DNA from 3 places in the Desulfovibrio sp. TomC genome. Region 2 is predicted to be linked to each of the others. Evidence: predicted binding sites of a transcription regulator. Region 2 holds the regulator's gene; each other region holds the start of a gene.
The links. The regulator sigma-54, encoded in region 2, starts transcription at its own class of promoters, with help from an activator protein. The targets are predictions, from matches to a motif close to CTGGCACGGNNNNTGCTT.

Region 1: the regulator sigma-54 is predicted to act here: its motif matches at 1,881-1,898, upstream of NY78_RS09435 (Flp family type IVb pilin).
Region 3: the regulator sigma-54 is predicted to act here: its motif matches at 1,341-1,358, upstream of NY78_RS05860 (protoporphyrinogen/coproporphyrinogen oxidase).

The regions. Positions count from the first base shown of each region.
Region 1 covers NZ_JSEH01000008.1:89,744-92,928, reverse strand. The annotation lists gene NY78_RS23670 (carboxypeptidase-like regulatory domain-containing protein) at 1-53, shown strand, start outside; gene NY78_RS09445 (hypothetical protein) at 376-585, opposite strand; gene NY78_RS09440 (PaaI family thioesterase) at 606-992, opposite strand; gene NY78_RS23665 (Flp family type IVb pilin) at 1,200-1,367, opposite strand; gene NY78_RS09435 (Flp family type IVb pilin) at 1,645-1,821, opposite strand; gene NY78_RS24650 (Flp family type IVb pilin) at 2,251-2,424, opposite strand; gene NY78_RS09425 (Flp family type IVb pilin) at 2,851-3,027, opposite strand.
Region 2 covers NZ_JSEH01000001.1:293,968-297,152, forward strand. The annotation lists gene NY78_RS01405 (PTS sugar transporter subunit IIA) at 1-158, opposite strand, end outside; gene hpf (ribosome hibernation-promoting factor, HPF/YfiA family) at 159-707, opposite strand; gene rpoN (RNA polymerase factor sigma-54) at 760-2,196, opposite strand; gene NY78_RS01420 (KdsC family phosphatase) at 2,326-2,862, opposite strand.
Region 3 covers NZ_JSEH01000005.1:12,796-15,980, forward strand. The annotation lists gene NY78_RS05860 (protoporphyrinogen/coproporphyrinogen oxidase) at 1-1,312, opposite strand, end outside; gene NY78_RS05865 (RNA recognition motif domain-containing protein) at 1,429-1,707, opposite strand; gene NY78_RS05870 (tetratricopeptide repeat protein) at 2,226-3,005, shown strand.

The DNA of each region.
Region 1 (3,185 bases), on a different contig from region 2:
CGGCCATGGCCTCGTCGATCGCCGGCCCTGCCCTGCTGTTGGACGGCCAGTAACAGCGTCCCCAATCCCACACGGGTCCGGATGCGCCGAGTGCGGGCGGGGCATCCGGACTTCGTTATTGAGGGCTGGAGGCGGGCCTTTGGGAGACCGGTCCCTGCAGTCCGTGGGAATGGAAGGCGGCGGCACAGGGGGCCTTGGCCTGGAACGCCGGGCGCGTCTCCCTGCCAGGATTCCCGCAGGGTCCGGGGCCGCAAGGACGGGGCGACGCCCCGCTTTTTTTTGCCCCCTTCTTTCCAGACCGGGAACCGTCCGGGAGGTATGCCCTCAGCTGCCGGGTGTTGGGCCGGGGCCGGTCGCCTTGGGCGGGAGCCGGGATCAGTCCGCCAGTTCCCATTGGGTGTTGTCGCTGTTTTTTTGCGTGGCCACGGTCTTTCTGGCGCCGCAGTGACGGCAAAAGACCTCCACCGTCCGGCTGGTTTCGGTCCGGGCCGCCTCGGAGGAGACAAGGGCCGGCTTGTCGCAGAACATGCAGTCGAACTGCGGCTCTTCGGTCGCGGGGGAAGGGGTGTGAACGGTAAAGCTCATGCGGGCTCCTTGGAGGGTTCTCAGCGGCTAAGGACGTGGGCAGCCGGGACAAAACAGGTGAAACTGCCGGTCAGCACGGTTTCGGCTTCCCGGCGCACCACGACATCCACCAGACGCTTTTTGCCGGCGGTCTCCCGCACCGTGGCCTCGGCCTCAAGCTCATCGCCGACAATCGCCGGGGCGGTGAACCGGATGTCGGCCGCGCCGAGCACCACGAGGGGATCATTGACCGCCAGCATGGCGGCATAGTCGGCCAGGCCGAAGACAAAGCCGCCGTGGACCAGGCCCCGGTCGTCGGCGGCCATGGCCGTCGTGGCGGTCAGCCGCGCCACGGCCTGCCCCGGGGCCAGGGATATGGGGCGGCCGCACAGGTCGGGATTGATGCGGAGGTGGGTGTTGGCGTTCAAAGTCAGGCTCCTTTGAACCCAGAATGCCAAAAGGGGCCTTTCCCGGCAAACGAAAAGGCCGTCTCCCGTTGAGGGGGACGGCGTTTTGTCTGGAGCGGCCGTTCGCCCGGTGCAGTTCTTGGGGAATGGGTGCGTTGTTTGGGGAAGCCGCGGAATGCCGACGTGTTGCCGGTTGTTTGTCTCTGCGAAAGGGCCAACGTCCCGGTGTTAGGGGCTGATCGTATCGGCGATGCGCTGGTAGATCGTGGCCATGGAGACGCCGATGGCGGTGACGACGACGAGGATGGCCGTGGAGATCAAAGCGACCATGAGTCCGTATTCAACTGCGGTGGCCCCGGTCTCGTCCCGGATAAACCTGGTGATGGCTGGCGGCATGGCGTTTCTCCCGACCGGAAAGGGCACGTGCTCCCCGAAGGGTTTTGGGGAGACGATAGCACAGGCCATGCCAAAGCAATGGAATTGGTAACCGCCTTGATAACCGGCGGAATACAGGTCGTCCTGAGGCGGTAATCCAGAAACAGTGGAATATGCCGGGGCGATTTCCAGGAATTAGACCGGCCGGGGGAGGTGACGCGAAGAGGCGTACGCTCCATAACAAAAGTCCGTCCCCGCTGCCGGGGACGGACTTTTCGCTTCGCGAAGCCGAGTGCGCTTAGGAGGCAGCGGCCGTCAGGGACGTGGAGATTCCATCGAACAGCTTGGACAGGCTGGTGCCGACGGCGGTGACGGCGGTGATGATGACGGCGGCGATCAGAGCGGCCATAAGCCCGTATTCAACTGCCGTGGCCCCTTCTTCGTCGCGGATGAAATTGGTGATGGCGGTCAGCATGGCGGTTCTCCTGGTATGTAAAGTTGCTTTGGTTCCCTGTGCGTCTCTGAATCAAGAGAAAGCACAGGCTGTGCCAACCTGGATGGTTGTCTTAACATGCTTTAAATACATGGAATAATAATTTTGACGGGCTTCTCGCTCCAGGATTGATGGAACGGGCCTGGGCCGCTCCCCGAGAAATGGAGCCCAAAGGACAGGCCAGGCGCAGCGGTTGGCCTGGTATGGTCCTCCTCGGACGAGGCCGCCGGGACAGCGGCTCGGACAGCTTGGCCGGGCTGTCCGCCGGGGAGGGGACACGGTTGGGGGCTGCCGTCCATGGCCGGCTGTTGGGAAGGGAAGGGGGACTCGGGTGAAACGGCTGCGTTCCAAAGGAAAAGTCCGTCCCCGGTAGCCGGGGACGGACTTTTCGCTTCGCGAAGCCGAGTGCGCTTAGGAGGCAGCGGCCGTCAGGGACGTGGAGATTCCATCGAACAGCTTGGACAGGCTGGTGCCGACGGCGGTGACGGCGGTGATGATGACGGCGGCGATCAGAGCGGCCATAAGCCCGTATTCAACTGCCGTGGCCCCTTCTTCGTCGCGGATGAAATTGGTGATGGCGGTCACATGGCGGTTCTCCTGGTATGTAAAGTTGCTTTGGTTCCCTGCGTGCGTCTCTGAACCAAGAGAAAGCACAGGCTGTGCCAATCTGGATGGTCATCTTAACATGCTTTAAATACAAGGGATAATAATTCTGACGGGCTTTTCGCTCCAGGATTGATGGAACGGGCCTGAGCCGCTCCCCGAGAAATGGAGCCCAAAGGACAGGCCAGGCGCAGCGGTTGGCCTGGTATGGTCCTTCTCGGACCTGCCAGCCCGGCTGTGGGCGGCTCGGCTGCGGCTGCCCGGCCGTGGGCGGGTGGGGTGGGTGCTGCCGGCTATGGCCGGCTCTTGGGGACGGGGGAGAAACTCGGGAGAAGCGGCGCGTTCCAAAGGAAAAGGCCGTCCCCGGTAGCCGGGGACGGCCTTTTTGCTTCGCGAAGCCAAGTGCACTTAGGAGGCAGCGGCCGTCAGGGAGGTGGAGATTCCATCGAACAGCTTGGACAGGCTGGTGCCGACGGCGGTGACGGCGGTGATGATGACGGCGGCGATCAGAGCGGCCATAAGCCCGTATTCAACTGCCGTGGCCCCTTCTTCGTCGCGGATGAAATTGGTGATGGCGGTCAACATGGCGGTTCTCCTGGTATGTAAAGTTGTTTTGGTTCCCTGTGCGTCTCTTGCCTTTCAATAAGCAGGAGCCGTGCCAGGGCGGGCCATTTTTTTAACAACTTGATATGTCAGGATTATATCCATGGTCGGGGCGGCTTTGGTCCAGCCGGCGTGGAGTG
Region 2 (3,185 bases):
TTTTCGCGGTCAAGCAGCACCTGATGGGCGCGTTTGGCGTCAAACTCGGGCCAGTGCGCCTTGATCGGGGCCACCAATTCCGCCAGCACCTCGGACTTGGACTCCGACGCAAGCTCCCCGATCACGAAATCGGGCTGGAGATAGTCCTCTAACCGCATTTAGACGCCCGTTCCAGGATCGATGAGGCCGAAGTCGCCGTTGCGCAGTCGGTAGATGACATTGGGCCGTTCGCTTTCGGAATTGATAAACACCAGGAACTCGTACTTGAGCGCCTCAAGCTGCATGGCGGCCTCTTCAACGGCCATGGGCTTGGGCTCGTACTTGTCCGTCTCGATGATGGTGGGGATGCGGCCGCCCTCGCTGTCCTCACTGATGCTGATGACGTCCATGCGGACCTGCTCGATGGTCTGGCGACGGCGGTCCTTCTGCTTTTCCCGGAATTTCTTGGCCTGGGCCTCAATTTTGTCGAGAATCAGGTCAATGGTGGAGTACATGTCCTCGGACACTTCGTGGGCCGAGATGTGCATGTTGTCGGCCTGGAAGATCACGTCGGCCATCTGGCGGGTCTTTTCCACAGCCAGATTGACCTGCAACTCCGAAGAGTCCACGGCCGTGGTGTATTTGGCAAGTTTTTCAAAACGCTTGCGGGCATAGTCCCGCAAGTGATCGGATGGTTCAAAATTTTTGAAATTAAAGGTGATGTTCATGTTATCCTCCGGGATGGCGTGGTGTGGGGCCGGGAAAACCCGGTCCGAAGCATCAGAAAACCGCCTTGCGTTTCGACGATGACTCGATGCCCATGGCCGTTCGGTATTTGGCCACGGTTCGCCGGGCGATGTTGATTTGCAGCTCGTCTTTGAGCATATCGGCGATAGCCTCGTCGCTGATGGGCTTTTTGGCGTTCTCGCCGGAAATAATGCGCTTGATCATGGCCTTGACCGACTCCGAACCAACCGTGGTGCCGTCGTCGAGCTCCAGCGAACTGTTAAAGAAGAACTTGAGCTCAAAAATGCCATGGGGCGTGGCCACGTACTTGTTGGAGGTGATGCGGCTGACCGTGGACTCGTGCATGCTGATGTCGTCGGCCACGTCCTTGAGAATGAGCGGCCGAAGCTTGGTCACGCCGTCCTCGAAAAAGCCGCGCTGAAATTTGACCAGGCTCTCAAGCACCTTATACAGTGTTCGCTGGCGCTGATACAGGCTTTTCATGAGCCACATAGCCGAGCGCATCTTGTCTTGCAGGTAGTCCTTATCCTTGTCTTTATTCGGGTTCGTGCCGTCGAGATAGGTCGTGTTGAGCCCCAGGCGGGGCATCCCTTCCTCGTTGAGCACGATAACGAAATCATCCCCGTATTTATACACGAAGGCGTCAGGACTGACGTAGATCGGGTCCCCGGAACCGTAGCTGGCCCCGGGCATGGGATCAAGGGTCTGGATCATCTCCAGGTATTCCTTGAGTTTTTCCATGGTCAGATGAAATTTTTTGCAAAGCGGCTTGTAGCGCTTCTTTTCCAGGTCCTCAAGATGCTCGCGCACCAGTTCAATGAGGATGGTATCTTCGTAGCCGCAGACCTCGATCTGGATCAGCAGACACTCGCTGGGCGTGCGGGCGGCCACGCCCACGGGATCAAGGCGCTGGAGGCGATGGAGCACCGCTTCCACCATGGCCGGTTCGGCCCCGGCCATCCCGGCCAGCTCTTCCACCGTGGCCTGCAGATAGCCCGAGGAGTCCAGGCTGCCGATGATGGCTTCCCCGACTTCCACTTCCTTGGGGGTAAAATTGGACAGATGCATCTGCCAGCCCAGATGCCCGTCCAGGGACGGCTTGGAGGCCAGCCGGGCGTCATAGGCCATGCCCTCTTCGGGAATTTCGGAATCGCGGGACTGAGACTGGCGGCCGGTGCTGGCAAAATCACCAAGGTAGTCATCCCACTCGGCGTTTTTGAGCAGCTCCTTCTCCATGGCTGCGTCCGTGGAATTGCCGGTCGGCCCGAGGTTGTCTTCGGCCATGACCCGTTCAGTTGGCCGGTCGTCCTCGACGGTCTCCTCCAGCATTGGATTTTCCAACAGCTCCTGCTGCACGCTCTCAAGCAGCTCCAACCGGGAAAGTTGAAGGAGTTTGATGGCTTGTTGCAGCTGGGGGGTCATCACCAGCTGTTGGGAAAGCTTGAGCTGCTGCCGCAGTTCCAGGGCCATGCTTACCGCCGTGCGCGTGAGTCGTTTGCGTCCAAGGGTTCTACTCGGTTTGGACGGCGGCCCACAGCCAGCCCGCCCAACAAAAACCATGCCACAATTGCGACCTCGTGGCAATCGGCACAAGCGGCCCTAGTCGAGGAACCACTCATAGGCAGCCCCGAGTTGCCCCTTGGCTGCCAGGATAAACCGCACAGCCTCGCGGACCGCCCCGTGCCCCCCACCCCGGCGCGAGACCCACAGGGCCAGCTCCAGGATCTCCGGTTGGGCATCGGCCACGGTCATGGGCAACCCGACCAGCCCCATGGGGCCGGCGTCCACCCAATCATCGCCCAGATAGGCGGTCTGTTCTGGCGAAACACCCTGGCGTTCCAGAATACCCCGCAGCACGCCCATCTTGCGGTGATGGCCCGGGTGGTACTCGGCAATGCCCAGATCGGCCATGCGCGCGGCCACGGCCGGACTGTCCAGGCCGCTTATGACCGCAACAGCCAGTCCGACAGCCTGGGCCGCCATGAGGCCCAGGCTGTCATGGACATGAAACCGTTTGGTCACCTCGCCACGAGCATCGACATAGATGCCGCCGTCGGTCATGACGCCGTCGACATCAAGAACCAGCAACGCCACTTCCCTGGCCCGGCTGGCGGCCAGATTCGCATCCTCAGGCATACAAAACCTCCAACGGCCGGAGCACACTTCCTCCCCGACCCAAACGCCGCTCCTGACAGACAAGACCCCAATGCCCAGACGCAGCCGGCATGTCCCGCCCAACGGGGCGATCATAGCCAAAAAACACCGAAATGACCAGCAGATAGAGGTGTTTTTCCTGCTCTCATGGCAACGGGACAAGGAGCACGCCTTGGGCCTTGGCCGCCCTGGTCTCTTCCCTGGCCCCAGGACACCGCGCATAGCCAACGAGCCCGGCAGGCCAGACGGGCCCCAGTTACAACGAAGCCGTCCGGGAGAAAGTCGCTTCCCCCGGACGGCCGTCA
Region 3 (3,185 bases), on a different contig from region 2:
TGGAATGGTCCATGTTGCCGACCTCGTATTTCCAGCCGCCAAAGCGCCCCCGGGACTGGATGCCCCGGCGCTCCAATTCCGGCTGGAGCACGGCCAGGGCGGCGTCGCGGTCCAGGCAGGGAATGGGGTAGGCATAGTCCACCCGCATCTCCCAGGTGGCCTTGCGCCGAGCCAGATCCTCGGGGGCGATGAGGGTGGTGGCCACCAGCCCTTCCAGGGTCCTGGCCGTCAGCGTGGCCGGATCGGCCGGCTTGTAGGCGGAAAAGCTCGTCTCGGTCATCAGCGCCCGGCTGCGCGCGGTCAGGCCGTCCGGGTCCGGGGTGTTGTTGGGCGAATAGATGTGAAAGTTGGTGACCCGGTAAAAGGGACAGTCCGCTTCCGGGAAATACATCCAGCAGCGGGGATCGGGGCTGGCTCCGGCAAAGCCCAGGCCGTGGATGTGGGAGCCGCTGTGCTTGAGGTGGGCTGCGGCCCGGCGCATGGTTTCGCTGGCGTCGGTCAGTTGCTCGGCGACCAGCATGTCCAGAGGGCCGGTGGAGAGGAGATGGTCGTAGGCGACGGTCTCGCCCGAGCCGGTCAGTACGGTTTTGCCGGCTGCGTCGATGCGCCGGACCGGTTCGCCCAGGCGCAGCCGGTCGGCAAACCGTGCGCCCAGGCGGCGAAAAATCTCGCCGGTGCCGCCGGACAGGGGAAAGCTGAAGGTGTTGTTGGGACCCCAGGCCACGTCGTCGGCGGCATAGATGATGTTTTTGATCACCCGGGCGGCGTCCACCACCGACACCCGTTCGCCGATCCAACGGTGGGACATGGTCTCGGCCGGATGGGCCCAGACTTTGAAATTATAGGGGGTCATGAACAGCCGGGCGATGCCCGGACCAAACACCCGGTCAATCCATTCCCCGAAATGGGCCGGTGGGGCAGAGTGGACGCCTGTTTGGGCCTCGCGTCCGGCGGCCAGCAGGCCTTCGACGCATTCCCAAACCAGATCGGGCGGCAGGCGGCGGATGTTGTTTTGGAAAGGGTAGGGGACAAAAGTCTGGGCCACGCGAATCCAGGATTCGCGCTGGTGGCGCAGGATTTCGTCGCCAAGCAGTTCCTCGAGCAATCGGTCAAAGGCCTGATAGTGGGAAAAAACCACGTGCCCGCCCACGTCCCAGGTGAAGCCGGCCGGGTCGGTGAAGCTGGCGGCCAGTCCGCCGACGTAGGGCTGGCGCTCCAGGACCAGGAAGTCGTTTTCGCCGAGCTCGGCCAGCCGGTTGGCCGCGCCTAGGCCGGTCGGTCCGGCTCCGATGATCAGATATTTGACGTGCATGGATGCCTCCGGGGGACTGGCGGCAGGCAGGCAAGAACAGGGCCAGCCGGGCCTGTCAAAAAAAATCCCGGGTCCGGATAGGCCGGACCCGGGAGGAAACATGGTTTGCCGGGCGATTACCAGTCCGGGCGGCGGGGGGGACGCGGAGCGCGGGGTTTGGCCTCGTTGACCTTGAGGCTGCGACCCTCGAACTCGGCCCCGTCCAGAGCCTGGATAGCCTCGTTGGCGGCGTTGTCGTCATCCATCTCCACGAATCCGAAGCCGCGCGGTTTGCCAGTCTCGCGGTCGGAAATCAGTTTGACGGATTGCACGGCCCCATAACGGCCAAACAGGTCACGGACACTTTCCTCGGTGGTGCGGAAGGGCAGGTTGCCAACATAGATGTTTTTGGACATGAGACACGGACTCCCAAAACGGTTGACGTCAGCGAACGCGAAGCGTGGACGGAGGACGGCTACCCGCCGGCTACGCTCCTCCCCAGGACGATCCCATCGGCCGCAGGGCCGTGATAGGCCTGACATTGGAGTGCATCCGTCGGCTATGACGGCAGGATGAGAGAAAGCAGTCTGTGTGCACTCGGTGTTAAGACTCCGTCAGCATCGCGTCGCACAAGGTCCCGGGAGGAAGTTCACGCACCACACGCGGTATCGTCACGGGTTTGAGCGAATATTGGAAAGAATATCGGACCCCGCAAGGGCTGGCAAGAAAAAATTGTTCCTTACTGCCCTTATCCCTTGAATTTTTACATCTTTCAGCGGCGTTGCCGAGACGTTTCCGACCCTTGTGGGCTGGAGACCAGGCTGCCGGTCCGCGAGGGCCGGTGTGTGATGCATCCGACACGAAATCATGCTATTTGTTAGTGGTGCGACAGCGCGTTTCTGCAGCTGTTGTTATTTGGATGGCTGGAGGATGTATGGCAGCCAAGCTGGAAGCAGAGCGTTTTGCCGTGGCCGCGTCGCTTCGGGAGTCCTACAAGATGGGGATCGGGACCACCACCAAGGAAGGTGAGCGGGTGCTGTATTACTATGCCGAAAAAACACCCGAGACCGGTATCCGGATTCAGGCCTTAAACGGCAACAGCGTGCCCAGCGGCGAAGTGACGCCAGTGACCGAGGAGGAGTTTTTAAGCAAGTTCAAGCCCGAGCCTCTGCTGTACTACAATCTGGTCAAGCCGCGCATGGAGTCCATGCAGCTGGAGCTGGCGCGCGGCGAGAAGCACCTGGAGGCCGGGCGGCTGGAGCGGGCCGAGGAATCGTTTCAAAAGGCCCTGGAATATGATGCGGAGAACCTGCGGGCCATTTTCGGCCTGGGCAACGCCTATCTGGCCGGGGGCAAGCTCGACGAGGCCCGGGAGATTTTCGACAAGATCATGGGCATTGATCTGGCCTTTGGGCCGGACAATAAATTTCTGTTCAATGAATTCGGCATCCGGATGCGCAAGGCCGGCCTGCTGCCCCTGGCCCGGGATTATTACCGCAAGGCGCTTTCGGTCAGCGAGAACGACGAAAACCTGCTGTTCAACTTTGGCCGGGTGCTCTACGAGTTGCAAGAATTTACCGGGGCGGTGGAGGCGGCCGAGCAGTGTCTGGCCATCAACCCGGGGTTCCTTATTGCCGGCAAACTGGCCAAGGCCGCCCGCAAGGCGGCTGTCGCTGCGGCTCAGGCCATGGGCGACGCGCCGTCCGGGGCCTGACGCGGCAATACCGGCTACGGGCGGCGCCACGACAGGCTGCCCCCCAGCCGACCGTCTTGTCGGTCGGTGCCCAAAACCTCTTGTACAAACTTCTCCCAGTGGAGGGGTCCGGGGTTGTGCAATCGGCCGTCGGAGCAAAGGTGGTTCCCGGCAAACCCGTTTTTTTCTCGCTCCCGCTCA